Formosa agariphila KMM 3901: one gene and its partner. The protein of the gene in region 2 interacts with the protein of the main gene of each other region in a pairwise test. Links are inferred from orthologs where the notes say so. Each region holds a gene or a part of one and is shown on either strand. Other genes may lie near its edges. The genes, in order: BN863_RS03025 and groL.

Region 1 (15,119 bases), 180 kb from region 2 along the record:
AAGCCACAATTGAAATCGATGGGGAAAAGTATGAATTTCCTTTGGTAACAGGAACCGAAAATGAAGTCGCAATCGATATAACTACTTTAAGAACTGCTACAAAAGGAGTGATTACATTAGATTCAGGTTTTAAAAACACTGGGTCATGTGAAAGTGCCATTACCTTTTTAGATGGTGAAAAAGGAATTTTAAGATATCGTGGTTATTCAATAGAAGAACTTGCTCAAAAAGTAGACTTCCTTGAAGTTGCTTATCTATTAATTTTTGGGGAATTACCTACAAAAGCACAAAACGATAAGTTTCATGACGATATTAAAGCTCAGTCTGCAGTAGACGAAGATATAAAGAAAATTTTAGAAGCGTTCCCTAAGTCTGCGCACCCAATGGGAATCATTTCATCATTAACAAGTGCTTTAACAGCGTTTAACCCTTCTTCTGTGAATGTAGAATCTGAAGAAGATATGTATAAATCTGTTGTTAAGATTTTAGGTAAAATGCCAGTCTTAGTTGCTTGGACAATGCGTAAAAAACAAGGTTTACCTCTTGATTATGGTGATGACGAATTAGGATATGTTGAGAACATTCTTAAAATGATGTTTTCAAAACCAAGTACTAAATATGTTCAAAATCAAGTATTGGTAGATGCTTTAGATAAATTGTTAATTTTACACGCAGATCACGAACAAAATTGTTCTACATCTACTGTACGTATAGTAGGTTCCGCTCACGCAGGTTTATTCGCATCTATATCTGCAGGTATTTCAGCATTATGGGGACCTCTTCATGGTGGTGCTAACCAAGCAGTATTAGAAATGCTTCAAGCTATAGAAGCTGATGGTGGAGACACTAAAAAGTATATGGCGAAAGCAAAAGATAAAAATGATCCATTTAGATTAATGGGCTTCGGACACCGAGTTTATAAAAATTTCGATCCAAGAGCTAAAATCATTAAAAAAGCGGCAGATGAAGTATTAGAAGCTTTAGGTGTTGAAGATCCAATTTTAGCAATTGCTAAAGGTTTAGAAAAAGAAGCTTTAGAAGATCCATACTTTGTTGAAAGAAAATTATATCCAAACGTAGATTTTTACTCAGGTATTATTTACAGAGCTATGAATATCCCAACAGAGATGTTTACAGTTATGTTTGCAATTGGGCGTTTACCAGGCTGGATTGCACAATGGAGAGAAATGCGTTTACGTAAAGAACCAATAGGTCGTCCACGTCAATTATATATTGGAGAAACACAAAGACCTTTTGTTGAAGTTGAGAATCGTTAGGACTTAACGATTTATTAATCAAATGTCATTTTGAATAATTCTAGAACATATTATATGTTTTATAAATGTTCAAAATGACATTTTTATTTTAGAACTATGTTGTCATTACATGTAACAAATGAAACGTCTCGCATTCGTGCGGTAGTATTAGGAACAGCAATTAGTAATGGACCAGTTCCTGCTATAGAAGATGCTTACGATCCAAAATCAATAGAACATATAAAAGCTGGTACTTACCCAAAAGAAGAAGACATGCTTAAAGAAATTGAAGCTGTTGCTAAGGTTTTTAAGAAGTATGATGTTACCGTTTTTCGTCCAAAAATTATAGAAAATTGTAATCAGATTTTTGCAAGAGATATTGCGTTTGTAATAGATAACAAATTTATAAAGGCTAATATTCTTCCTGATCGCGAACGAGAGTTAGAGGCGTTACAAGAAGTAATGAGTCAGATTAATCCAAACGATATTATTACACCACCAGAAGCTGTTCATATTGAAGGTGGAGACGTTATGCTTTGGAATGATTATATATTTATAGGAACTTATAAAGGGACTGACTATTCAAATCATATTACAGCCAGAACAAATATGGAAGGCGTTAATTTTATAAAATCTTTATTTCCAGATAAAACTGTAAAAGAATTTGATTTAGCTAAATCAAAAACAGAAGCAAGAGATAATGCATTACACCTAGATTGTTGTTTTCAACCGGTTGGTAAAGACAAAGGTATTATTTATAAAGACGGTTTTAGAGATGTAAACGATTATTTATATTTAGTTGATTTATTTGGAGAAGACAACCTTTTTCATATTACAAGAGACGAAATGTATAATATGTATAGTAATGTCTTTTCAATAGCTGAAAATGTAGTGATTTCTGAAGAAAATTTTAAAAGATTAAACACCTGGTTGCGATCAAACAATATCACTGTAGAAGAAGTACCATATGCAGAAATTTCTAAACAAGAAGGTTTATTACGTTGTTCTACGATGCCTTTAATTAGAGATTAATTAATTTATGTATCGGATAAAGCTTAAAGGTATTTTAATATTGCAATTAAGTTAGTTTCCTTTACATTTGCATTATAATGCAAAATATACTTCAACATTATATACCAGAAAAAGCGATTCCCAAAGTCTTGGAATTATTAAATAATGACAAGTTAGAGTTTATCGTTAAAAAGGAACGTAAAACGAGGCATGGCGATTATAGAAAATTACCTAATGGCAGACATTTAATTACTGTTAATGCAAACTTAAACCCATATCGTTTTTTAATAACTTTAATTCATGAAATTGCTCATTTTGAAGCTTTCAAGGTGTATGGTGTAACAATAAAACCACATGGTAAAGAGTGGAAATATACGTTTCAGCATTTAATGTTACCCTTTATAAATCCAGATATATTTCCTTATGAATTGTTACCATTATTGGCTAAACACTTTATAAATCCAAAGGCAACTAGCGATACAGACCATGTTTTAGCTTTGGCTTTAAAACAATTTGATGAAAAGTCGGATAAAACATATATTTTTGAAGCGCCAAAAGGCAGTATATTTAAAATTTACAACGGTAGAAAATTTAAAAAAGGAAATAAGCGTGTAAAGCGCTTTGAATGCATAGAAATTAACACGGGTAAAACATACTTGTTTAGTCCAAATGCAGAAATAGAAGTTATTTAATAAGAAAAGGAATGAATAAAAATAATTATGCCATAATTATGGCTGGAGGAGTAGGTTCAAGATTTTGGCCTGTTAGTATGAATAGTTTTCCAAAGCAATTCCACGATATGTTAGGAACAGGAGAAACGTTAATTCAAAAAACATTTCAGCGTTTATCTAGATTCATTCCTAAAGAGAATATCTATATTCTTACGAATGAAGATTATAATGATTTAGTTTTAGAACAACTTCCAGAAGTTTCTCAGAAACAAGTGGTTCTTGAGCCAGCAATGAAAAACACTGGACCTTGTATATTATATGCAGCATTAAAAATTCAAAAAGAAAATCCGGATGCTTTAATGTTAGTTGCTCCAAGTGATCACTGGATCGAAGACGAGGAGGCTTTTTCTAAGAATGTATTAACTGCATTTGATTTTTGTGCAAAACATGATGCTTTAATGACATTAGGCATAGAACCATCTTTCCCTAATACAGGTTATGGTTATATTGAATACGATACAGAAACTGAAAATGTAGTAAAACCAGTAAAACAATTTCGTGAAAAACCAGATTATGAAACGGCAAAATCGTTTATTAAACAAGGAAACTTTGTTTGGAATGCAGGTATTTTTATGTGGAGTGTAGCTAGTGTTTTAAAAGCATTTAAATCTAATCAGCCAGAATTATTCCAATTATTTGAAAACGGAATATCTGCGTATAATACAGACTTAGAGAGTTCATTTATAGAAGAAAATTATGTGAAAGCAGAAAATATATCTGTAGATTATGCCATAATGGAAAGCTCTAAAAATGTTTATGTTTTGTCAGCAGAATTCGATTGGAACGATTTAGGAACATGGGGTAGCTTATACGATAAACTAGATAAAGATGCAGATAACAATGCCGTTGTTAATGCTAGAACTTTAGTTGAAGATGCTAGTGGGAATATGATAAGAACTAAAGGTGATAAAATTGTTGTAGTCGAAGGGTTAAATGATTATATTATAATCGATAAAGATGATGTTCTTTTAATTTACCCAAAAGAAAAAGAACAAGATATAAAACAATTACGTAATAAAGTAAAAGACGTTTTTGGAGACAAGTACTGTTAATATATGAGCGAGAATAAGTTTAATTTTTCTGAAGAAGAAGTAGATAAGAAGAAGGCACAAGCACAAGACGCAGCTGTAGAAGAATCTAAAGAGGCTATTAAAAAGGATGCCAAAGGGTTATTTGAAAATCTTAGAAACTTTATTTCAGAGATTTTAGATTTCAGACAAGACACCGATCAGCAAGCCACTATAGATGCTATTAAAGGAGATATTCCTTTTAAAGGCGCCACAGCTTGGATTTTGGTTTGTTCTATTTTTGTCGCTTCTATTGGACTGAATGCTAACTCTACAGCGGTTGTAATTGGTGCCATGTTAATTTCTCCTTTAATGGGACCTATTTTAGGAATAGGATTATCCGTAGCAATTAATGATATCGATACGCTTAAAAAATCATTAATTAACTTCGGTGTAATGATTTTTCTGAGTGTTTTAACGGCATTCTTATTTTATAAATTTTTTCCTCTTCAAGAAGAATCTTTAGAACTTTTAGCAAGAACAAAACCAGATATTAGAGATGTGCTTATAGCCTTTTTTGGTGGGGCGGCTTTAATTATTGCTAGAACAAAAAAAGGAACTATTGCATCTGTTATTTTTGGTGTGGCAATTGCTACGGCGTTAATGCCTCCGCTATGTACGGTGGGTTACGGTTTAGCAGTGTCTTTCAACGATTTTTCTAAGGGAATTGGTTATGCATCAGGAGCTTTTTACCTGTTCATGATTAATACTATTTTTATTGCTTTAGCGACATTTATAGCGCTTAAGATTTTAGGATTCCCTATGATAAAATACGTGAATTCTAAGAAAAGAAAACGTATTTCTCAAATTGCTTCACTTTTGGCTGTTGTGGCTATGATTCCTGCAATTTGGACATTTATAGATGTTCTAAAAGAGAGTAACTTTAAACGTGAAGCTCAATTATATCTTGATCGTGAATTGGAAGGTTTACCACAATCTGAGTTTGTTAAAAAGAATGTAGTTTATAAGTACTCTAATAAAGAGGATGGATCTATAATACAGTTTAATACTTATGGATTAGGGTATATTCCAGAAGAAACCATAGATCTTTTAAAAGCACGTTTAAATGATTATCCAGCATTAAAAAACTCACATTTTGTATTCAATCAGAATAGAAACGATGTAGATAATTTTAAATATATGGAGCAGTTGCGAACTAGAGACTCACTAGATTTACTGTCGCAAACGCAAAAGATTGCTTATTTAGAGAAAAAAGTAGGGCAGTTACAATATTTAGAAGAAAAGGCTATTCCTTTTGAGGATGTTATGAAAGAGGTACATATTAATTATGAAGACCTTGATATGTTTAGTTACTCAACTGTTATATCTTCTAATTTTAAAGAAATAGATACACTTCCTGTATTTTCGGTTCGTTGGAAAAAAGATAAAACGTTAAAAGAAGCTGCTATAGAAAAGGAGCAAGAGAAGTTAGAGCGTTGGTTGAAATATAAGTTGAAACTGGATACATTATCTGTTATCCGAATAAAAAACTAAAGGTTTTCTTCAATATACATTTTTCTTACTTTCTTAAATAATTCTGAAGAGTATACAAAATCTGTTACCGTTTCATTATCTGTTTTAAAGATGGTTTCATTAGAGCCTTCCCAAGCTTTTAAACCATCTTTCAAGAACACAATCTTTTCTCCTATTTCCATTACAGAGTTCATATCATGCGTATTTATAACTGTAGTAATGTTGTATTCGTCTGTAATTTCTTGAATAAGATTATCTATTACGATTGCCGTTTTTGGGTCTAACCCAGAATTAGGTTCGTCACAAAATAAATACTTCGGTTTATTTACAATTGCACGTGCTATCGCTACACGTTTCTGCATACCTCCAGAGGCTTCAGACGGGAGTTTATTATGTGCATTGTCAAGATTAACACGTTTTAAAACAAAGTTAACACGGTCGTCCATTTCACTTTTACTTTGTTTGGTAAACATTTGCAACGGAAACCTTACATTTTCAGCAATAGTCATAGAGTCAAACAAAGCACTTCCTTGAAATACCATTCCTATTTCTGCACGTATATCTCGTTTTTGTTCATGAGATAATTTCGAAAAAATACGACCTTCGTAAGCTATGCTCCCTTGTTCGTACTCAAATAATCCTAAAAGACACTTCAAGAAAACCGTTTTTCCTGAGCCACTTTGTCCAATTATAAGATTTGTTTTTCCTTTTTCAAATGTCGTACTAATCCCTTTTAAAATGTGGGAATCTCCAAACGATTTATGTAAGTCTTTAACTTCTATCATTAGCTTAATAGGATTTGAGTTAGTATGAAATTTAAAGTAATTATAGCAACACTTGTCCAAACAAAAGAGACCGTGCTTGCTTTACCAACATCTAAAGCGCCACCTTTCATGTAATACCCATGATACGATGGAATGGTGGCTAATAGAAATGCAAAACCAATAGTTTTAATAAAGGCATACACAATATGATACGGTGTAAAGTCGTCTTGTAATCCTGTAATATAATCGTTTACCGTAGCAAAATCACCAAAAGCACAAGCGGCTAATCCTCCTAATATTCCTAAAAACATAGATATAGAGATTACAAAAGGATACAGCATTAATGAAATTAGTTTTGGGAAAACTAAATAATTTAAAGCATTTATTCCCATAACTTCTAAGGCATCAATTTGTTCTGTAACACGCATGGTTCCTATACTAGAAGTAATAAAAGACCCTACTTTACCTGCCATAATAATTGAAATAAAAGTAGGTGCAAATTCTAGAATAACCGACTGTCTGGTAGCAAAACCAATTAATGATTTCGGTACTAATGGATTATCCATGTTTAATGCTGTTTGTATAGTAACTACACTTCCAACAAAAAATGAAATAAACGCAACGATTCCTAAAGACCCAATAATTAAATCATCGATATCTTTTAGAATGAGTTTTTTCATCACCGACCATTTGGTTGGTTTTTTGAAAATCTCAATGATCATTAAGACGTAAGCGCCAATACTGTTTAAGTAACTCATAGAATAATTTGTAAATGCTAATGTAAAAAAATACTATTACTTATTTAATGATTATTTAAATTAAGAACGGTTTTAAAAACCTTATTTTTGCGTTTCTAGAAATAAAAAATCTTTTATGAAAAATTCAATTTTACTTTTTGTAGCCTGCATGCTTTATGTAAGCGGTTTTGCGCAAAAAGACCAAGGAAATGGAACCTCAGAAATTTACGTAAAGCCAAAGTTAGTGGTTGGTATTGTAGTAGACCAAATGCGCTACGATTATTTAACGCGATTTTATAATAAATATGGTGAAGGTGGTTTTAAACGCATGATAAACGAAGGCTTTAATTGTAAAAATAACCATTTCAATTATATACCTACTAAAACAGCTCCAGGGCATGCTTCTGTATTTACCGGAACGTCGCCAATGAATCATGGTGTTATTGGAAATAATTGGTATGACAAAGAAACGAAGGAAAGTGTATATTGCGCAGGAGATGCAGCTGTAGTGCCTCTAGGTACAAAGGATAAAGCAGGACTAATGTCCCCACGCCGTATGTTAACAACAACTTTTGCAGATGAAAACAGATTGTTTACTCAAATGGAAGGAAAAACAATTGGTATATCTGTAAAAGATAGAGGTGCAATTTTACCTGCTGGTCATACCGCCAATGCTGCATATTGGTTTCACGGAAAAGATGAAGGTGTATTTATATCAAGCACTTATTATCAAGAGGATTTACCAAAATGGGTACAAAAGTTTAATAGTTCAAATACTGCTAAATCTTATTTAAAAGATTGGAATACACTTTATAATATAAAGACGTATACCGAAAGTGGCATAGATGAAAACGAATTTGAGCGTGGATTTACAGGAAAAGAAACAGCAAGTTTTCCTTACGATTTAAAGAAATTAAGTAAAGAAAATGGCAATTTCGATATCATTAAAGGCACACCTTATGGAAACAGTATCATAGCCGATTTTGCTATAGCAGCAATAAAAGGTGAAGATTTAGGTAAAGATGATGTTACCGATGTGTTAACTGTTAGTTTTTCGTCTACAGATTATGTAGGACATAATTTTGGAGTAAATTCTAAAGAGGTAGAGGATACGTATTTAAGATTAGATAAAGATTTAGAACGTATGTTTAAAATCTTAGATAGCTATGTTGGTAAAGGTGAATATACCGTGTTTTTAACTGCTGATCATGGAGCTGTCGATGTCCCTGCATATTTACATTCTCATGATGTGCCATCTGGATATTTTGGTGATGATGAATTCACGGCGGAATTAGATCGTTTTATGACAACAAAATACGGTGCCTCAGATTTAATTGAAAACGTAAGTAACAATCAAATATTTCTAGACCGTAATAAGGTTAATGGACTTAACTTAAACTTAGCAGACGTTCAGCAAGAGATTGCTAATCACTTAATAACTTTAGAGAATATAAATGTGGCATATTCAGCTTCGGTTATTGCTAATAACGATTTTACTACAGGTGTAGCTGCTTTATTAAAAAACGGATACAATCAGAGGCGATCTGGAGATATACTTTTTGAATTTAGCCCAGCTGTAATTTCATATCCAACACAAGGGTCTACACATGGTTCTGGATTAAATCACGACACACATGTACCTTTATTGTTTTTTGGAAAAGGAATTAAGCACGGAAGCACATTGCAGAAAACAGAAATAATCGATATTGCTCCAACAGTATCTGGATTATTAGGAATTAGCTTTCCAAATGGTTCAACTGGAAAACCATTAGAATTTGTTTTAGAAAACTAAGAATTGTAAAATAAAATAAGGTTGTAATATATTTATATTGAAGGTAGCTCTTAGGAGCTACTTTCTGTATAAACAATAATTGTCTACAAGATCTATATAAATGCGCTTTGCTTCATCTCGAGAGATATCTTTAACTTGAAACAGTGCATTTGTTTTAAAGGCATTAATTATAGGCTTTGCAGAACTTGGCCTATTGTAATCGTTAGTGGCTTTCTTATAGTATGCATACAGTCGTAAAAGGAAATCTGCGGGAAATGGTCCAGAAAGATTATTAATACGCTCTACTGCGTCTTTAAAGGCAATATCTAATTCTTCAGAAGTCATTACAATTCGGCTATAATACTTTCTCCACCTTTAACTTTATCGTTTAGGCTAACATTAATTTTAGTTCCTAAAGGTAAAAATAAATCAACTCTAGACCCAAATTTTATAAAACCAGAATCACTCGCCTGAACTGCATCATCTCCAACTTTAGCATAATTAACAATACGCTTAGCTAAAGCACCAGCAATTTGACGGTGTAATACTTTAATTTGTTTGTTATTTTCAACAACAACTGTAGTACGCTCATTTTCTTCGCTAGCTTTTGGATGCCAAGCGACTAGAAATTTACCAGGATGATATTTACTGAATACAACTTTTCCTCCAATAGGGTAACGTGTAACATGTACGTTAATAGGAGACATGAAAACACTTACTTGTAAACGTTTGTCGTTAAAATATTCTTTTTCAAAAACCTCTTCAATTACAACGACTTTACCATCTACAGGAGATAATACTTGGTCTTCGTTAAGAATTCCGTTACGTTTTGGATTTCTAAAGAATTGTAAAATTAGAATCAGAAATGTTAAAAGAGTAAAAAATAGAAGGTATCGTAACCATAATATTGATACGAAATTATCTACGATTAGAAACGAAACAATCACAGATACAAACGTGATTAATATAATTTTAAAACCTTCCTTATGAAACATAATGTATAACTCTTAAAAACAAATAAATGAATGGTGCGGCAAATATAATGCTATCTAATCGATCTAATAATCCACCGTGTCCAGGCATAATTACACCGCTATCTTTCACATTTACTTGACGTTTAAATTTAGACTCTACTAAATCACCTAAAGTTCCAAAAACACTCACAATAATAGACAAAATAAGCCAATGCGAGAAGTTTAAGGTGTTTGTAAAGGTAGCAATAAAATAACTAGCTACACAAGCAAAAAAGAGTCCGCCTATAAAACCTTCGACCGTTTTCTTAGGTGAAATTTTTTCAAATAATTTTTGCTTTCCAAAGTTCTTTCCTACTAAAAAAGCAAAGGTGTCGTTTACCCAAACTAGAATAAATGAACCTAATAGTATACTTGGTTGATATTCGTTATTAAAACGAGCAATTAGTAAAAAAAAGATAAATGAACTTGATAGATAAAAGCTCGTTAAAAGAAATCGTTTAAACTTAAACAGAGGAATACCTTTTCTAGAAAATAAATCTTTAATTAAAAATAAGTTTACAAAAATAGATAAAACCAATAGTATTTGTGTGCCTTCATTAAAACCTTGAAGTTTAGGAGAAAGCATATGCCAGTAACCAAAACCAAAATACATTACTATAAAAATAGCATAAGGGTAGAAGGCTTTAAATTCTATTAGTTTTTTAAATTCTGCAATAGAGATTATCCCGAAAATAAAAAATAAAACGGCTAAGGCGTGTTCATTGTAAAGAGATACAATTAATAAAGCGACGTATATTAAACCAAATATAGCTCTAGTAAAAATTTCTTTCATATTAGAGGTCTTCTAAAAGAAGTAGGTATAGGTTTTTTGAATTACTACCGTATGTCATAAAGTTTTTTTCTTCGACAGATTTAAAGTGTTTTATTGTAGTAATATTTGTCGGTATTCTTTGAGAGTTGTTAGATTTTATGCCGCGTAATCCTTCACCAATACTGCCAACAATTTGGCTTGTGGTAGCGAAAACAATAAAATTATCTGGTAAGTCTACAAGTTTCTTTTCAGCGATTTGTTTTGAGGTAATTAAAAGAGAACCATCGTCTGCAATTAAGTTTTCACAACTAGTTAAAAAATAAGTAGCATCCGTATCATTAGGATTAGCCATTTTTAAACTAGAAGAGGCAAAGCGCCTTTTTAAATCATTATCAATAATAAGAATCTTCTTGTCTTCCCAACTATTTTCTTCGATGATATAATCTAGTGTTTGGAAAATTTCATCTAAATTTTCACAATACAAGAACTTACCACCGTTATCTTTAAAGTTTATAGTAAACTTTTCGTCAATGGGTAGTTTAACTTCAGGCATATATTTGCCCCTGTCTTCAGATTGTATTTCTTCTTCTGATTTATTTGATTTTGAACCAAAAAGCTTTCTAAATAGACTCATTAAGACTCTCGCTATTAATCTGTATTATGTAGGATTTGTTCAAAGATAAAAAATCTTAAATTAACCTAACGGTTAATTTAAGATTTTTGCAGTTATTAAACTTAATAATTTAATAACTTATTTATCTAATAAAGGCTTCAATTCAGGATCGAATGGACGCTTTCCAAATATCTTTTCAAGATTGTCTTTAAAGATAACTTCTTTTTCTAATAGCACATCGGCTAATTCGGTAAGTTTATCTTTATTGTCTTCTAAGAGTTTTATTGCTCTTTCGTACTGAGTCTCAATAATATCAGATATTTCTTTATCGATAAGTTCTGCAGTTCTTTCACTATAAGGTTTTGTGAAACCATATTCGTTTTGTCCTGAAGAATCGTAATATGTTAAGTTACCTACTTTGTCGCTTAAACCATAAACAGTTACCATAGCTCTTGCTTGTTTTGTAACTTTTTCTAAATCACTTAAAGCTCCTGTAGAGATTTTATTAAAAATAACTTTCTCTGCAGCACGTCCTCCTAATGCAGCACACATTTCGTCTAGCATTTGTTCTGGTCTAACAATTAAGCGTTCTTCTGGTAAATACCAAGCAGCACCTAAAGAGCGTCCACGTGGTACAATCGTTACTTTTACAAGTGGTGCAGCATGTTCTAACATCCAACTCACAGTAGCATGACCAGCTTCGTGATAAGCAATCGCTTTCTTTTCGCTAGGCGTAATGATTTTGTTTTTCTTTTCTAAACCACCAACGATACGGTCTACGGCATCTAAGAAATCTTGCTTGTCTACAGCTTTCTTACCTTGTCTTGCAGCAATTAAAGCCGCTTCGTTACATACATTGGCAATGTCTGCACCAGAAAATCCTGGAGTTTGTTTTGCTAAGAAATCGGTGTCTAGACTTTCAGACTTTTTGATTGGCTTTAAATGCACTTCAAAAATTTCTTCACGCTCTCTAATGTCTGGAAGATCAACAAAAATTTGTCTATCAAAACGACCAGCACGCATTAAGGCACTATCTAAAACATCGGCTCTGTTGGTTGCTGCTAATACAATTACATTTGTATTGGTTCCAAAACCATCCATTTCTGTTAATAATTGGTTTAATGTGTTTTCTCTTTCATCATTAGAACCAGACATGTTGTTTTTTCCTCTTGCACGACCAATGGCATCAATTTCATCAATAAAAATAATTGCAGGAGATTTCTCTTTCGCTTGCTTGAATAAATCTCTTACACGAGACGCACCAACACCAACAAACATTTCAACGAAATCTGAACCAGATAACGAGAAGAAAGGCACTTTTGCTTCACCAGCAACAGCTTTTGCTAATAAGGTTTTTCCTGTTCCAGGAGGTCCTACTAGTAAAGCTCCTTTAGGAATTTTACCTCCTAGAGATGTATATTTTTCAGGGTTTTTAAGGAAGTCTACAATTTCTTGAATTTCTTCTTTAGCACCTTCTAAACCAGCAACATCTTTAAATGATGTTTTAACATCTGTATTTTGGTCGAATAATTTTGCTTTAGACTTACCAATGTTAAATATTTGACCACCAGCGCCACCGCCGCCGCCGCCAGACATTCTACGCATTATAAAAATCCAAACTCCAATTAAAAGAATAAAAGGAAGAATCCCCATAAGGAAATCACCCATTAGGTTCTGTTCGGTTTTATAATTTACAGTAGTTTTTAAATCTAAATCTGTAATTGTTGAATTTATTTGATTTTCGAAGTTCTGTAAGTCTCCAAATTCAAAACTATAATTAGGTAGTTTTGAAGCTGTAGGCAGTAATGTAGAAGGTTTAGAGCCTTTATGCGTTTCCTTCTGTAAAGCTTCTTCTGTTAAGAAGACTTCTGCTTTTCTTTTATTTACAATTTCAACAGTTTCAATATCGCCATTTCTAAGATATGTCATAAACTCAGAAGGCGTTGTAGCACTAGCATCTTGTAAGCTATTACTACTAAAAAGTTGGATAGCAATAAAAATTGCTATTATTGCTCCATAAATCCAATACGGATTTAATTTAGGTTTCTTATTTGGAGTTTTCTTGTCGTTTGCCATTAAATTTTAATAGTTTGTTTCAATTAAAGTTGTTTTTGCATCGCCCCAAAGGCTCTCAATGTCATAGTATTCGCGTATATGTTTCTGAAAAACGTGAACGACAACATGAACATAGTCCATTAATACCCATTCGGCATTATCTTGTCCTTCAATATGCCAAGGCTTGTCTTTAAGTTCTTTACTTACTTTTTTCTGAACAGCGTTTACAATGGCATTCACTTGAGTGTTTGAAGTTCCCTCACATACTATAAAGTAGTCGCAAACCGTATTTTCAATTTCACGTAAGTCTAAAATACTTATTTCTTTTCCTTTAACATCTTCAATTCCACTTATTATAGTAGAAATTAGCAGGTCTGCATTTATGTTTTCTTTCGCCATTAATTTTATTTAATTTGTACAAAGTTATTATTTTTTAGATCTTTATACTTTAAAAATTGCAGAACTTTTCATCCTGCTTATATAAATATTATAAATGCGTATAATCAAACTTGATGCCATCGATTCCACAAATACTTTTTTAAAGCAATTAAGTAGCTGCGAATTGTTGGAAGATTATACTGTAGTTGTTGCTAAACAACAAACTATGGGGCGCGGACAAATGGGAACAGTGTGGGAGTCTGAACCTGCTAAAAACCTTATGTTTAGTGTGTTTAAGGAAGTTGCCTTTGTGCCCGTAGAGATGCAATTTTATATTAGTATGGCTACTGCTATTTCAATTTATAAAGCATTTAAAAAATTAATGCTCCCTCGGGTACAAATTAAATGGCCCAACGACATATTGTCAGATAACAAAAAGATATGTGGCGTACTTATAGAAAATATAGTAACACAGCATGGTTTACGAGAAAGTATTTTAGGAATTGGAGTGAATGTTAATCAATCAGATTTTAAAGGTTTGCCAAAAGCGTCTTCTATTGTGAATAAAATAGGAAGGATTTATAATTTAGATGAAGTGCTTCATCATATCATGGTCGAATTAAAAGAGTGCTTTGGTTGGTTAGAACGTGGAGAATACGATAGACTGAGAACCGAATATGAAAGTGCTTTGTTTAAAAAAAATAAACCTTCAACATTTTTAGATGCTGAAGGTTGTATGTTTGGTGGTTTCATTCTTGGTGTAACAGACTATGGTAATTTAAAAGTACTGTTAGAAGATGAAATTATTAAAGAATTCGATTTAAAAGAAATCACTCTGCTGTATTAAACAGATGCTGGCATTTTTGTTACCAAAGTTTCTATAAACTTAGAAATTGGTCCTTTTATCATCATAGCCATCATAGGATTAAAGTCGCCTTCAAATTGAAGTTTAACATTACTTTTTCCGTCTACGGTTTCATTAATATGTCCTACTAAAGAAAAATCTATTTTACCTCCAGCGGCTCCAAGAACTATTTTGTTTGGAGGAATAACTTCCTTTTTTTTCAAAATAATTTCAGGCATTCCTTTTAAAGCAAATAGAAATTTGTCGTCGCTTAAAATCTCAAATTTGCTAATGTTATCAGGCATTAGTTTTTCAAAATTTTTAATATCAGAAAGAAAATCAAATACGTCTTGAGATGATTTATCGATGGTTACTTCTGGAGATTCTAAATTCATTGTTTGTATGTTTTTTTAGATAATTAAATAGCGTTCCATTCACTCGGATTGGCATTCCAATCGGTTAATGTTTGAACCTCAGATTGCGAAACATAATTTGTTTCTACAGCTTGCTCTATTAAATTCTCGTAATTACTTAAAGTATGCAGGGTGACCTTTTCTTTTTCGAAATTTTCGTTAGCAACATTAAAACCATAAGAAAAAATAGCAATCATACCTTTTACATTTAGGCCGGCTTC
Region 2 (15,099 bases):
TCTTAGAATAGATTTGTCTAATGCTTTTGCAATTTCACGATAAGAAATTTGTACTTGTTTTGGTTTACCGGTAAGCAAGTCACGTCCTTGAACACTCATGTCGTCTGGAGGCGTTTCTAAATCTTCGGTAGCAGCACCAATCTGAATTTTAATTTTTTCTGCAGTACGTTCTCCAACATATAAATTGTGTTGTGTACGCATGTAGTATATAATATCGTTTGTAAAAACATCACCAGCAATTTTAACCGATTTGTCGCAAACAATACCTCCTAAAGCAATTACTGCAATTTCGGTAGTACCACCACCTATATCTACAATCATGTTCCCTTTAGGCTGCATAATATCTACACCAATACCTATGGCCGCAGCCATAGGTTCGTGTATTAAATAAACTTCTTTACCATTAACACGCTCGCACGATTCTTTTACTGCTCGCATTTCTACTTCTGTAATACCAGAAGGAATACAAACAACCATACGAAGTGCAGGTGTAAACATTTTTTTCTTTAAAGCAGGAATGTTTTTAATAAACAAACTTATCATTTGTTCAGACGCATCGAAATCTGCAATTACACCGTCTTTAAGGGGGCGAATTGTTTTTATGTTTTCGTGTGTCTTTCCTTGCATCATGCTCGCTTCTTTACCAACGGCTATAATTTTACCGCTAACACGATCACGAGCAACTATTGAAGGGCTATCCACCACAACTTTATCATTATGGATAATAAGTGTATTGGCTGTTCCTAAGTCAATAGCTATTTCTTCTGTAAGGAAGTCAAAAAATCCCATGCGTTATATGTCTTTTTTTGCTTTAATTAAAAAATTGAGTGTCGTAAAAGTAATGAAATTAATGCTTGAAATGACGTGTACCTGTAAATACCATAGCAACATCATTATCATTACAATAATCGATACTTAATTGATCTTTTATAGATCCACCTGGTTGAATAACAGCAGTAATTCCTGCATTTTTTGCAATCTCTACACAATCAGGGAAAGGGAAAAATGCATCACTCGCCATAACAGCTCCTTTTAAGTCGAAGTTAAAAGACTGTGCTTTGTGTATCGCTTGATTAAGAGCGTCTACACGGCTTGTTTGTCCTGTTCCACTAGCACATAATTGACCGTCTTTTGCTAAAACGATAGTGTTAGATTTTGTATGCTTACAGATTTTAGAAGCAAAGATTAAATCATTTAACTCGCTATCTGTAGGATTATTGTTTGTCGCTTTAGATAAATCTTCTAAACGGTCTGTAACTCTATTAGAATCTTGAACTAAAACACCGTTTAAACAAGATCTTACATTTGTTTTAGGCATTTCAATATCATGAAGTACTAAAAGAATTCTGTTTTTCTTTCCTTTTAAAAGGGCTACAGCATCTTCACTAAAAGATGGTGCGATTACAACCTCACAAAATAAAGAATGAATATCCTCTGCAGTAGCTAAATCTATTTCGGTGTTAGAAATTAATACACCACCAAATGCAGAAACAGGGTCTCCAGCAAGTGCGTCTGTATAAGCTTGTTTTAAAGTATCGCGTTGTGCAACACCACAAGCATTGTTATGTTTTAGAATGGCAAACGTAGGTTTGTCTCCTTTAAATTCATTTATTAAATTCACAGCAGCATCAACATCTAAAAGGTTGTTGTAGCTTAATTCTTTACCGTGAAGTTTTGTAAAAATGTCATCGAAATTCCCGAAGAAAAATCCTTTTTGGTGAGGGTTTTCTCCATAACGTAACACTTGTCCGTTTTGTTCGCTAATTTTTAAAACAGTGTCTTCGTTGTTTTGGTTGAAGTAATTAAAAATAGCAGAATCGTAATGAGACGATACGTTGAACGATTTTCTAGCGAAATCTTTTCTTTGCTCTAAAGTAAGTGTTCCATTTTGTTCAGAAATAAGTTCTAAAAATGAAGCATATTCATTTACTGAAGATACACAAACTACATCTTTGTAGTTTTTAGCAGCAGCACGAATTAACGAAATACCACCGATATCAATTTTTTCAATTATATCTTGTTCACTAGCACCAGAGGCAACTGTATCTTCAAAAGGATACAAATCAACAATCACTAAATCTATTTGAGGAATATCAAATTCAGCTAATTCAGCATTATCTTGCTCATTATCTTGACGATTTAAAATTCCACCAAAAACTTTAGGATGTAAAGTTTTAACACGTCCACCCAAAATTGAAGGGTAAGATGTTACGTCTTCTACAGGTACAACGTCTATTCCTAAGTCGTTGATGAAAGCTTGTGTTCCTCCAGTAGAATACATGGTTACACCTAAGTCGTTTAACTTTTTAATGATAGGTTCTAAACCATCTTTGCTGAATACAGAGATTAGTGCAGATTTGATTGTTTTTTCGTTGCTCATTACTGTTGTGTTATATTAATGCGCAAAAGTAAGGATTTACATTAAAAAATTTATAGTTTGTTTGCTGTTTTGTTTTTATTTTTTTTGTAACAAAATTATAATTAAAACGTCCTATCTTTAAATTCTCATATATTTAATAAAAGCACTTCTTAATGATCTTATATTTAAGACTTTTTAAAGAAAGTTTTGCATTTGCCTTAAATGCTTTACGAAACAATAGGTTAAGAACATTCTTATCCTTGTTGGGCGTAACTATTGGTATTTTCTCGATTATAGCGGTTTTAGCTGCGGTCGATTCTTTAGATCAAAGTATCAAGAGTCAGTTATCGGGTTTAGATAAAAATACCATTTACCTAACAAAATATTCTTTCGGACCAACAGAAGTACCAAGATGGCAACGCGATAATTACCCGCAGACCGAAAATGACGATTACGAATTTGTGAAGCGAAATATTCCAGATATAAAATCGAGTGCTTATATTATTTTTGGAAATTCTGAAACCATAAAATACCAAAATAACTCAATTAGTAATGTAGATGTAACGCCGGCATCTTATGGAATTTATGAGATTGAAGATTTAAAAATAGGCGAGGGGCGGTTTTATACCGAATCTGAATCGTCTACAGGTGCTCCAGTAATTGTAATTGGTTCCGAATTGGCAAAAAATTTATTCGAGAATGAACAGCCAATTGGTAAACAAGTCCGTATTTATGGTAGAAAAGTAACCGTAATTGGAGTGCTTAAAAAAGTGGGGTCGTCCTTTTTCGATTCTCCAGATGAAAAAGCCTATTTGCCTTCAAACTTTGTAAGACAATTCACTAATGGTGGTTCAGACGGTATTCCTGGCGCGATAACTATTAAGCCTGAAGCAGGAGTAGATATCGATGCTTTTGAACAAGTTTTAAAACAGAAATTTAGAGTGTATAGAGGTTTAAAAGCCGACGAACCAGATAATTTTTTCGTCAATAAATTGTCGGGAATGACAGATGCAATTGATAATATTATTGGAGTAATGAATTTAGTTGGTTGGGTAATAAGCGGATTCTCTCTATTGGTTGGTGGGTTTGGTATTGCTAATATTATGTTTGTAAGTGTAAAAGAACGAACTAACCTTATTGGAATTCAGAAGTCTTTAGGTGCTAAAAACCGATTTATATTATTTCAGTTTTTATTCGAAGCAATTATTTTGGCGGTTATTGGAGGATTAATCGGACTTGCTTTTGTCTGGCTTGTGTCGCTAATAGCATCTCAATTTGTAGATGATTTTGAGTTTATATTATCATTCAAAAATATGTTTCTCGGATTTTCTTTATCTACATTAATCGGATTAATTTCAGGAGTTTTACCTGCAATTTCTGCATCTAAATTAGACCCTGTAGAAGCGATACGAACTGGAATGTAAGTTCTTAATTTATTAGATTAAAAAAAGCTTAGTGCATATTAAGCAAAACTATAATACAAAAAAAGTCTCGACTTCTTTCTTTAGCGAATGAAGTCGAGACTTTTTTATAATGTATGTTTAAGTTTATTCGAGTTGTTTAGCGACTTCTGCACAAACAAATTCTAAGAACCGCTCGTCTTCTGCAGTAAAGGGGTCTGGTGTATTCGAGTCGATATCTATCTGACCTACATTTTCGCCATTAACAAAAAGAGGCACAACAATTTCTGCTTTAACAGTAATACTGCAAGCAATATAGTTATCTTGTGCAGCAACATCTGGAACTACAAAATTTTCATTACTAACAGCCACTTGTCCGCAAATTCCTTTTCCGAAAGGAATAATAGTATGATCTGTAGGTGCGCCTACATAAGGACCAAGTTTTAGTTCGTTTTTATCACCATTTTTAAAGTAGAATCCAACCCAATTGTAATACGATACGTTTTGGTCTAGTAATTCACAAACAGCAAATAAACGTTCGTCTAGAGTTTTTTCTGTTTGAGTTAAAATAGTTTCCACTTGAGGTTTTAGAGAGGCTAAAGACATAGTTGTATTTTTTTGTAAAAGTATTTAAATTACTACGATTATAGAACTTCATTTTTATAATTTTAACACCTTATAGAAACACCCTTGTATTTGAAAACTTTATTTAAAACATATAAACCTGTAATTCGCTTTATAGTCACGTTTTTAGCGGTGTATTTTATAATGTCTTTAGGTTATAAATGGTATTTAGATGTGTCGAAAACTACACACTATCAGCCTGATTATATTACGTACCAAGTTGCCGAACAAACACAGGTGTTATTAAATGTGTTGGGATTTAAGTCTAGCATTGCCTTGCAAGAAGGTGAGCAATGGGTAAGATTGTATTTAAACGATATTTATATTGTTCGTGTTATTGAAGGGTGTAATGCAATAAGTGTTATCATCCTTTTTATAGCGTTTATTGTTGCATTTGCTTCTACGATTAAAAAAACGGTAATGTATATTTTAGCAGGAACAGTTTTAATATACCTTGTAAATGTATTGCGTATTGCCATAATTTCTATCGGACTCTATTATTATCCGGAGTCGGAACACTTAATACACGGCGTTGTATTTCCTTTAATTATTTACGGTATGGTGTTTTTATTATGGGTGTACTGGGTGAATAATTTTGTAAAACTTAAAAAGAAAAATGCAGAACATTCAGCGGTATAGTCTAATAGGTTTATTATTTATCGGGCTAGTTTTAATAAGAGCTTTTGAAGCTGATTTGTTTTACGATCCCTTTCTAGAATTCTTTAAGAATGATTATTTGTTTCTAGACGCGCCTATTTTTAATATATGTAAACTCATTGCTTTTACAAGCTTACGTTATTTTTTAAATACAGTATTGTCGTTAGGTATTATTTACTTTGCGTTTAAGAATACAGACGTATTAAAGTTTTCGGCAATATTCTATGGGATAGCTTACGTTATTCTAATTCTGGTATTTTTGGTTCTAGTGTTAGATGCAAAACAAGACAATTACTTCATTTTATTTAATATTCGCAGATTTTTAATTCAACCCCTGTTATTGTTATTGCTCTTGCCTGCATTTTATTATCAGAAACAAATTAAAAATTAAAATATTATTAGTTTATAGGTATAAAAAAAACCGAAGCTTTTTAAGGCTTCGGTTTTTAGTTTTATAAGATGTTAAGATTACATCATACCTGGCATACCACCACCCATTGGAGGCATAGCAGGAGAATCTTCCTTAATGTCTATTAATGCACATTCTGTAGTAAGAATCATTCCAGAAACAGAAGCAGCATTTTCTAATGCAATACGTGTTACTTTTTTAGGGTCGATAATTCCTGAAGCAAGCATGTCCACATACTGTTCAGTTTTAGCATCGTAACCAAAGTTTCCTTCACCTTCTAATACTTTAGAAACCACTACGCTTCCTTCGCCACCTGCATTTTCAACAATAGTTCTTAAAGGCGCTTCAATTGCACGTGCTACAATTTGGATACCTGTAGTTTCGTCTAAGTTTTCAGTAGTAATGGCTGCAAGTACAGCTTTTGCTCTTACTAAAGCAACACCACCACCAGCAACGATACCTTCTTCTACAGCAGCTCTTGTTGCATGTAAAGCATCATCTACGCGGTCTTTTTTCTCTTTCATTTCAACTTCACTAGCAGCACCTACATAAAGTACAGCTACACCACCTGCTAATTTAGCAAGACGTTCTTGAAGTTTCTCTTTATCGTAATCACTTGTAGTTGCTTCGATTTGAGATTTAATCTGATTCACACGGTTTTTAATCATTTCTGAATCACCAGAACCATTAACAACAGTAGTATTATCTTTATCTATAGTAATGCGTTCTGCAGTACCCAACATGTCGATTGTAGCATTTTCTAAAGTAAATCCTCTTTCTTCAGAAATTACTGTACCACCAGTTAAGATTGCAATATCTTCTAACATAGCTTTACGTCTGTCACCAAATCCTGGAGCTTTTACAGCAGCAATTTTAAGTGATCCACGTAATTTGTTTACTACTAAAGTAGCAAGCGCTTCTCCGTCTACATCCTCAGCAATAATTAATAAAGGTTTACCTGACTGAGCAACTGGCTCAAGCACTGGTAATAAATCCTTCATTGTAGATACTTTTTTGTCGTATAATAAGATGTAAGGATTATCTAAATCGGTAATCATTTTTTCGCTGTCAGTAACGAAATAAGGCGATAAATATCCTCTGTCAAACTGCATACCTTCTACAACATCTACATACGTATCTGTTCCTTTAGCTTCTTCTACAGTAATAACACCTTCTTTACCAACTTTTCCAAATGCCATTGCAATTAAATCACCAATAACATCGTCGTTATTTGCAGAAATAGCAGCAACTTGTTTAATTTTTTCTGAAGAATCTCCTACTTGTTGTGTTTGTTTTGCAAGATCTGCAACGATAGCTTCAACAGCTTTATCGATACCACGTTTTAAATCCATTGGATTTGCACCTGCGGCAACATTTTTAAGTCCTTCTTTAACTATAGCTTGAGCTAAAACGGTAGCGGTAGTTGTACCGTCTCCAGCTAAATCGTTGGTTTTAGAAGCAACTTCTTTTACCATTTGTGCGCCCATATTTTCTAAAGCGTCTTCTAATTCGATTTCTTTAGCTACAGAAACACCATCTTTAGTTACTACTGGTGCTCCGAAAGAACGTCCGATAATTACGTTACGACCTTTTGGTCCTAATGTTACTTTTACTGCATTCGCTAAAGCATCTACACCACGTTTTAAACCGTCGCGTGCTTCAATATCAAATTTAATATCTTTTGCCATTTTTATAATATTTTTCTATAAACATTAGTCTTTAAGCTATAGGCTTTAGACTGCTGTGTTTACTATTGATTTTTGTTATAAATTATTTTTTTTTGGATTTCCGTAATTCGGAAAAGTAAAATTAGATAATTGCCATGATGTCTTCTTCACGCATCATTAAGTAATCTGTTCCTTCTAATTTCAATTCTGAACCAGAGTACTTTCCGTAAAGTACAGTGTCTCCAATTTTTACAGTAAGTGGTTCATCTTTTTTACCTGTGCCTATAGCAACAACGGTACCTTTGTGTTGTTTCTCTTGAGCTGAATCTGGAATAAATAATCCTGATGCTGTTTGAGTTTCTGCAGGAAGTGGTTCTACTAAAACGCGGTCTGCAAGTGGTCTGATGTTTACTTTACTCATTTTATTATATGATTTTAATTAGTTTATATTTATGTGTAAACAACATTCGAAAATTGTGCCAATTCGCAGGGTATGACAAACTTTCAGTAACAAAAAATGCCAACTGTAAAAGTTGGCATTTTAATATTATAAATATGAGTTGTTTTGTTTACTCTGCAGCGTCTTCCGTTGGGTCAACAGGTAGCGTATTTGCTGGTGCAGCAGCTGGTAAAGGTTGTGCTGTAGATTCTGTATCTAAAGCTTTAGACTCTAAAGTTCCAGTTCCTCTGTTAATTGCTACATTAGATAGTAAAATTAATACTAACATTAATCCTGCTAATGTCCATGTGCTCTTATCTAAAAAGTCAGTAGTTTTCTTAACACCACCAATTTGTTGAGAACCACCTCCTCCAAAAGAAGAAGATAATCCACCTCCTTTAGGGTTTTGTACCATAATTACTACGATTAATAAAAATGCTACTACTACGATTAGGACTAAAAATATTGTAAACGTACTCATTAGGATTTCTTATTTTGTTCTTGTATTTGTTTTATTGCTTTAATTCGGTCTGCAAAGAAACCACTTTTTTCTGGATATTTCAAACTTAATATATTATAAGATTGAATTGCCTTTTTGTAGTTTTTTTGTTCTACATAAATTCGTGCTAAAGTCTCTGTCATCAGTGATTCAGGCTGTAAGACATGAGACTCTGCTAGATTTTGAGTGACTCCCGAAGATTTTTTAGGGTCTATTTTAGGGTTGCTCGAAATAAATTTATCAATTATAGCAAATCTTTTAGACTGTTCTGGAGATGGATTATTTGCCGATTTCTTTTCTTTTTTAGGTTTTGTAACCTCTGTTTTGGAGGCTGATGGCGCAGGAGCTGTGCGGTCTACGGGAGTGAACGATGTAAGTTTTAACCATTCGTTAAACGAATGCGTTTCATTTGTGTTAAAATCTAGAGGTTTGCCTAGTTCTAAAACAGCTTCAGGAGCAGAGGTAACAGCTGTAGTTTCTTCTGTTTCTTTAGTAGTGGCTTCCGTATTTATAATTTCGTCATCCTCTTTATTAGAAAGTTCGACTTCTTCAGTAGGTTCTTCCGAAAAATGTACAAGTTTAGCAGGTGCTATTTTAGGCTGAAATAATTCGGGGTCAAGCACGCCTTCTGTTTCATCGATGTGTTGCGTAAGTATATCATCTATCGATGTTTTTTTGTTTACCGAAATATCTTCAACATCTACCTCTATATCTTTTAAGTGTGATGTGTTTTGCTTTATAAATCGAGAGATTTCGTTCTGAGTAAATGCTTTCGAAGTAATAAAATCGAATAAAATACTACGGTCTGTAGTGTAAGCCGCTGTTATTTTTAGTTCTTGATTATATTTAAAACTGCCATTTGTTTTTAAAGCTTTTAAGTATAAGGCTCGAGCTGGTTGAAAATACGGAAACTCATCTAATACATTTTGCAACGCTTCGGCTTGAGTAGGTTGCAACGCTTCTGGATATTGTAAAATATGTGTAAACTCGGTATGTGTCATTGTTACCATTGTGCTAAAGCTGCATTGAAAATATCTTGCGTTAATCGCTCGAAAATTTCGTCTATAGCTGTTACTTTTTGTGAACCAACAAGTTGAGCGGTACCTGCATAATCGTAGAAGAATGAAAAACGTTTTTCGAATTCAGATTCTTCATCTTGTTTATTGTAAAAACGGACGTTTACAGAAATGGTTAATCTGTTTTGTGCCGCAGTATTTTCGGCAGTTGCTGTGGTTGGCGAAATACGATATTCTGTAATTTCTCCTTCAAAAACTAAATCGCCATTAGATTTTACAAGTGATAAGTTTGTTTGATTTAACAGCAAATCTGTTAATGCATTCGTGAAATCTAAATCTAAACCAGGTTCAATTAAAATAGAGTTATTCTGAAAATAATTAACCTGAAATGTCTTTGTATTAGGATTAACCTTAGCACCAGTAAAAGAATAAGCACCACAAGCAGTAACACTTATTGCTACTAAAAATATAAGAACATAATGTTTTAAAGTCATAATCTATAAGTCGTACTGTTTAATTTTTCTGTATAAGGTGCGTTCACTTATGCCTAATTCGGCCGCTGCTAATTTGCGTTTTCCTTGGTGACGTTCCAGCGATTTCTTTATGAGTTCTAGTTCCTTGTCTTGTAAAGATAAGGTTTCTTCTTCCTGAATTTCTTCAGCAAAATGATATTTGTCTAATAGAGTATTAGACGGGGCGACCAAACTCGTGGTCTTTGGTTCTGCGATAGATAGGATTTCTAAATCTTCTTCGGTTTCATCGTATTCTGCATCCGATTCATCGCCGTAAATTTTTTGAATTAGACTTTCATTATTTTTCTGAACATCTTTATCGTTCCCGTTCTTCATTAATTCGGCAGTCAGTTTTTTTAGATCATTAAGATCTGCTTTCATGTCGAATAATACTTTATAAAGAATCTCACGTTCACTACTAAAATCTGATTCTGATTTTGTGTTGGAAATTACAGCCGGTAAATTAGAAGTTGCATTTGGCAAATACCCACGAATAGTTTGTCCGTTAATTGTTCTGTTTTCTTCTAAAACAGAAATTTGTTCGGCTACGTTTCTTAACTGACGAATATTACCATTCCATCTAAATTTCAGTAATTCAAGGGTGGCATCATCGGTTAATTTTATGGTCGGCATTTTATATTTTAAAGCAAAATCGCTCGCAAATTTTCTAAATAATAAGTGAATATCATCTTGGCGATCACGTAAAGGAGGTAGATGTATTTCTATGGTACTTAAACGGTAGTATAAATCTTCTCTAAATTTCCCTTTATTAATAGCTTCAAACATATTTACGTTTGTAGCCGCTACAATACGCACGTTAGTTTTTTGAACTTGGCTTGAACCTACTTTAATAAATTCACCATTTTCTAATACACGCAGTAAACGCACTTGAGTTGTTAATGGTAATTCTCCAACTTCATCTAAAAAAATTGTTCCTCCATCGGCAACTTCAAAATAACCAGAACGCGTTTGTGTCGCTCCTGTAAAAGCACCTTTTTCATGCCCAAAAAGCTCACTGTCTATAGTCCCTTCAGGGATAGCTCCACAGTTTACTGCAATATATTTGCCGTGTTTTCTGTGTGATAACTGATGTATAATTTTAGGAACACTTTCTTTACCAACACCACTTTCTCCAGTTACTAAAACAGAAATATCTGTGGGGGCAACTTGAATGGCTTTTTCTATGGCACGATTTAGTTTTTGGTCGTTACCAATAATTCCGAAACGTTGTTTTATGGCTTGAACTGATTCCATACTGTAATTTGGTTTTTTAAATCTTAGTTTTTAGGTTGTAGTTAAAAAAAGCGTTGTTATTGATTAGAAAGTCCAAGTCCTTCACCTATTAGTGTAGCACTTGTACAGTCTGTAATTTTAACGGTAACAAAATCTCCAATTTTAAAATCGCCTTTAGGAAAAACAGCAACAATATTTTGTGATGTTCGTCCCGACCATTGTTGTTCAGATTTTTTAGATTCTCTTTCAATCAATACTTCAACCACGGTATTTACATACGCTTTTGTTCGGAATTCGCTGTGTTTACGTTGTAATTGTACCACATCGTCTAAGCGTCTTTTCTTAACTTCTAACGGAATATCGTCTTCCATCTTTCTTTCTGCCATGGTTCCAGGACGTTCAGAATAATAAAACATATACCCGAAATTATATTTTACAAATTCCATTAGACTTAAAGTGTCTTGGTGGTCTTGCTCAGTTTCTGTTGGAAAACCGGTAATCATATCCTGGCTAATAGAACATTCTGGAAGGATACGACGGATGTTGTTTATTAACTCGAAATACTCTTCGCGTGTATGTAAACGATTCATTTCTTTAAGAATACGGTTACTTCCGCTTTGTACAGGTAAATGTATGTGCTTACAAATGTTTTTGTACTTCGCCATAGTTTCAACAACATCAAGCGTTAAGTCTTGAGGATTAGACGTTGAAAAACGAATACGCATTTTAGGTTGCTCTTTAGCACATAATTCTAGAAGCTTTGCAAAATTTACTGCTGTCGCTTTTTGCATGTCTGTGGCCTTTTCAAAATCTTTTTTAAGTCCGCCACCATACCATAAATAGCTATCTACATTCTGACCTAAAAGGGTGATTTCTTTAAAACCACGACTCCATAAATCGTTAATTTCTTCAAGTATACTTTGTGGCTCACGACTACGCTCACGACCACGAGTAAATGGTACAACGCAGAATGTGCACATATTGTCGCAACCTCTAGTAATCGACACAAAAGCAGTTACACCATTACTATTTAAACGCACCGGAGAAATGTCTCCATAAGTTTCTTCTTTAGAAAGAATCACATTTATCGCATCTCGACCATCTTCAACTTCGGCTAAAAGATTTGGTAAATCTTTATAAGCATCGGGACCAACAACTAAGTCTACAATTTTTTCTTCTTCTAAGAATTTACTTTTAAGACGTTCGGCCATACAGCCCAACACGCCAACTTTCATTCCTGGATTAATACGTTTTACGGCATTATATTTTTCTAAACGTTTACGTACCGTTTGTTCTGCTTTATCACGAATAGAGCAGGTGTTTACTAATACTAAATCGGCTTCTTCTAATTTTTGTGTGGTATTATAACCTTGGTTATGTAAAATCGAGGCTACGATTTCACTATCGCTAAAATTCATAGAACAGCCGTAGCTTTCTATAAATAGTTTGCGTGAATTTTCTGTTTTTTGTTCTAATACAAGGGATTCTCCTTGTTTACTTTCATCAATTGTCTTCTCCATAAGTCTCCTGAAAATAATTATCAGTCATTAAGTTTGCAAATATACAATTATAAATATGTTTCTGACAAAGTGGCAGTTTAATTTTTCTTGTATTTGTGTTAAAAAATACGTCCTTTATCTGCAAATTAAAACGAGTAGATATGTTTTTATCAGAATTTAATCAAAAAGTAAATCAAGCGAAACCTTTAGATTTCGGAGTTATATTTAGTCAAGCTATAGAACTTTTTAAGAAAGTTTGGGTACAAGGATTAATTACAGTCTTGATATCTATTGTGGGAATTCTTCCTTTATATGGTATTATATACATCCCTTTATTAATGGTAGGCGTAGATCCAGAATTAATGGCTAGTAATGACGAACTTAATGTTCCATTCTTAATACTTGGTGCTTTATTTTTTATTGCATTTATAATTTTAGCCTCAGCTTTTAGTATTGCTTTAATGGCTGCTTTTTATAGAATTTGTAAGCAAAGAGATTTAGAGGAATCGGTGAAAGATGATTATTTCTATTATTTTAAAAAGGCGTATTTCATGAAGTTAATTAAGTTATCTGTAGTGGGTATTGCAATTAGTCTACTGGCGAGTATCTTGTTTTTATTGCCCTTATTTTATGTTATGGTTCCAATGTCTTTTTTAACGGTTATTTTTGCTTTCAATCCAGAAGCACGCGTTACAGATATTGTTAAGGCAAGTTTTAAATTAGGACATAAAAAATGGTTAATTACGTTTGGTTTAATGTTAATCTGCGGAATTCTTGCCGAAATGGTGGGGCTGATATTATGCTTTGTTGGTTTGTTTGCTACAGTATCTTTTGCATACTTACCTTTATATATAATTTATAAGGAAGTAATTGGCTTCGAGAATTCCGAAGACGAAACTGTTTCTATAGAAAGACATTAATTATTCTTATAAAATTAATAATTATACTGAAGATATTTCGATTTAAAATCGATGTTTTTTACCTTTCATCGTAGGGATTGCTCATAAAATTAGGATGATGTTGCTTTTTTGATATACATTTGTAGCACCAAAAAAATAAAAATGGCGAAGAATTTAGTAATAGTGGAGTCACCTGCAAAGGCGAAAACGATCGAGAAATTTTTAGGTAAAGATTATAAAGTAGAGTCTAGTTTTGGGCATATTGCCGATTTACCATCTAAGGAATTAGGTGTAGATGTAGAAGGTGATTTTAGTCCGAAATACGAAGTCTCCTCCGATAAAAAAGCAGTTGTTAAAAAGCTTAGAGATTTATCTAAGAAAGCCGAAATGGTTTGGCTAGCAAGTGATGAGGATCGCGAGGGTGAGGCTATTGCTTGGCATTTAGCCGAGACTTTAAAATTAGATAAAGCCAAAACAAAACGTATTGTATTTCACGAGATTACTAAAACAGCTATTCAAAAAGCAATTGAAAATCCGCGTGGTATAGATTATAATTTAGTCGATGCGCAACAAGCACGTCGCGTATTAGATAGAATTGTAGGTTACGAATTATCTCCAGTTTTATGGCGTAAAGTAAAAGGTGGTTTATCTGCCGGTCGTGTACAGTCGGTTTCTGTGAGATTAATTGTAGAACGTGAACGCGAAATTCAAGAATTTAATGCCGAAGCCTCTTATAGAATAGATGCCGAATTTTCTAATGAAGCCGGACAAACTTTTAAAGCGAAGTTGCCTAAAACCTTTGCTACAAAAGAAGAAGCTTTTAAATTTTTAGAAAGCAATGCTTCAGCAGATTTCAAAGTTAAAGATTTAGAGAAAAAACCAGCTAAAAAATCGCCTGCTGCACCTTTTACAACATCAACACTTCAACAAGAAGCAGCACGTAAATTATATTTTTCAGTAAGTAAAACCATGACTATGGCACAACGTTTATACGAAGCCGGTCTTATTACTTATATGAGAACAGATAGTGTAAATTTATCCGACGAAGCAAGAAAAGGAGCGAAAGCCGAAATTGAAAATGCCTACGGAACCAAGTACGCTAAAGAACGTAACTATAAAGGAAAAGCAAAAGGGGCACAAGAAGCTCACGAAGCTATTCGTCCTACAGATTTTGCTTTACATTCTGTAGATATTGATCGTGATCAAGCCCGTTTATACGAACTGATTTGGAAACGTGCTATCGCATCGCAAATGAGTGAAGCGTTATTAGAACGTACCAATGTTAAAATATCGGCTTCAACACATAAAGAAATTTTTTCAGCAAATGGAGAAGTTATTACTTTCGATGGATTTTTAAAGGTCTATTTAGAAGGTAACGACGACGAAGATTCTGAACAAGAAGGAATGTTACCTGCTATGAAGGTTAACGAAACCCTTTTAAACGAGTTTATTACAGCTACCGAACGCTATACAAGACCACCTTATAGATATACAGAAGCTTCTTTAGTAAAGAAATTAGAGGAACTAGGTATTGGTCGTCCGTCTACGTATGCACCAACTATTTCAACAATTCAGAATAGAAATTATGTTGAAAAAGGAACAATTGAAGGTGTAGAGCGCGAGTATACTCAAATCACTTTAAAAGCAGGACAAGTAAAAGATAAGTTACTTACAGAAAAAGTAGGGTCAGATAAAGGAAAGTTAGTTCCAACAGATATTGGAATGATTGTAACCGACTTTTTAGTGAACCATTTTGAAAGTATTTTAGATTATAACTTTACAGCAAAAGTTGAAGAAGATTTCGATGATATTGCTGAAGGCAAAGAGAATTGGACTAAAATGATGAAGGAATTTTATACAAAATTTCATCCTCATGTAAAAGATGT

Evidence for each region.
Region 1: the proteins of groL (region 2) and BN863_RS03025 interact in binary tests that used the Escherichia coli proteins (3 or more experiments, as listed by UniProt). The link is inferred for Formosa agariphila KMM 3901 from one-to-one orthologs.

Annotation. Positions count from the first base shown.
Region 1 is NZ_HG315671.1:694,312-709,430, forward strand. What follows is about bases 4,440-7,394. They hold BN863_RS03025 (ABC transporter ATP-binding protein), read right to left. Parts: upstream 6,324-7,394; coding sequence 5,556-6,323; downstream 4,440-5,555. Other genes in these bases: BN863_RS03020 (DUF389 domain-containing protein), read left to right, coding at 4,440-5,559; BN863_RS03030 (MlaE family ABC transporter permease), read right to left, coding at 6,323-7,060; pafA (alkaline phosphatase PafA), read left to right, coding at 7,176-7,394. Also shown: BN863_RS03000 (citrate synthase), read left to right, coding at 1-1,277; BN863_RS03005 (dimethylarginine dimethylaminohydrolase family protein), read left to right, coding at 1,374-2,288; BN863_RS03010 (SprT-like domain-containing protein), read left to right, coding at 2,366-2,959; BN863_RS03015 (mannose-1-phosphate guanylyltransferase), read left to right, coding at 2,971-4,050; more of BN863_RS03020, read left to right, coding at 4,054-4,439; more of pafA, read left to right, coding at 7,395-8,831; BN863_RS03040 (acyl-CoA-binding protein), read right to left, coding at 8,889-9,155; BN863_RS03045 (phosphatidylserine decarboxylase family protein), read right to left, coding at 9,155-9,805; BN863_RS03050 (phosphatidate cytidylyltransferase), read right to left, coding at 9,795-10,616; BN863_RS03055 (LUD domain-containing protein), read right to left, coding at 10,618-11,229; ATP-dependent zinc metalloprotease FtsH, read right to left, coding at 11,347-13,284; rsfS (ribosome silencing factor), read right to left, coding at 13,291-13,662; BN863_RS03070 (biotin--[acetyl-CoA-carboxylase] ligase), read left to right, coding at 13,757-14,488; BN863_RS03075 (SRPBCC family protein), read right to left, coding at 14,485-14,880; pyrE (orotate phosphoribosyltransferase), read right to left, coding at 14,904-15,119. UniProt on the Escherichia coli protein: Part of the ABC transporter complex MlaFEDB, which is involved in a phospholipid transport pathway that maintains lipid asymmetry in the outer membrane by retrograde trafficking of phospholipids from the outer membrane to the inner membrane.
Region 2 is NZ_HG315671.1:511,870-526,968, forward strand. The notes cover bases 4,824-7,758. They hold groL (chaperonin GroEL), read right to left. Parts: upstream 7,138-7,758; coding sequence 5,509-7,137; downstream 4,824-5,508. Other genes in these bases: xrtF (exosortase family protein XrtF), read left to right, coding at 4,824-5,022; BN863_RS02165 (exosortase F system-associated membrane protein), read left to right, coding at 5,000-5,431; BN863_RS02175 (co-chaperone GroES), read right to left, coding at 7,259-7,537; secG (preprotein translocase subunit SecG), read right to left, coding at 7,686-7,758. In the rest of the region: BN863_RS02140 (rod shape-determining protein), read right to left, coding at 1-789; purH (bifunctional phosphoribosylaminoimidazolecarboxamide formyltransferase/IMP cyclohydrolase), read right to left, coding at 848-2,380; BN863_RS02150 (ABC transporter permease), read left to right, coding at 2,533-3,783; BN863_RS02155 (GAF domain-containing protein), read right to left, coding at 3,907-4,365; more of xrtF, read left to right, coding at 4,456-4,823; more of secG, read right to left, coding at 7,759-8,036; BN863_RS02185 (hypothetical protein), read right to left, coding at 8,036-9,055; BN863_RS02190 (LptE family protein), read right to left, coding at 9,058-9,564; BN863_RS02195 (sigma 54-interacting transcriptional regulator), read right to left, coding at 9,568-10,836; tRNA (N6-isopentenyl adenosine(37)-C2)-methylthiotransferase MiaB, read right to left, coding at 10,893-12,335; BN863_RS02205 (hypothetical protein), read left to right, coding at 12,476-13,234; topA (type I DNA topoisomerase), read left to right, coding at 13,376-15,099.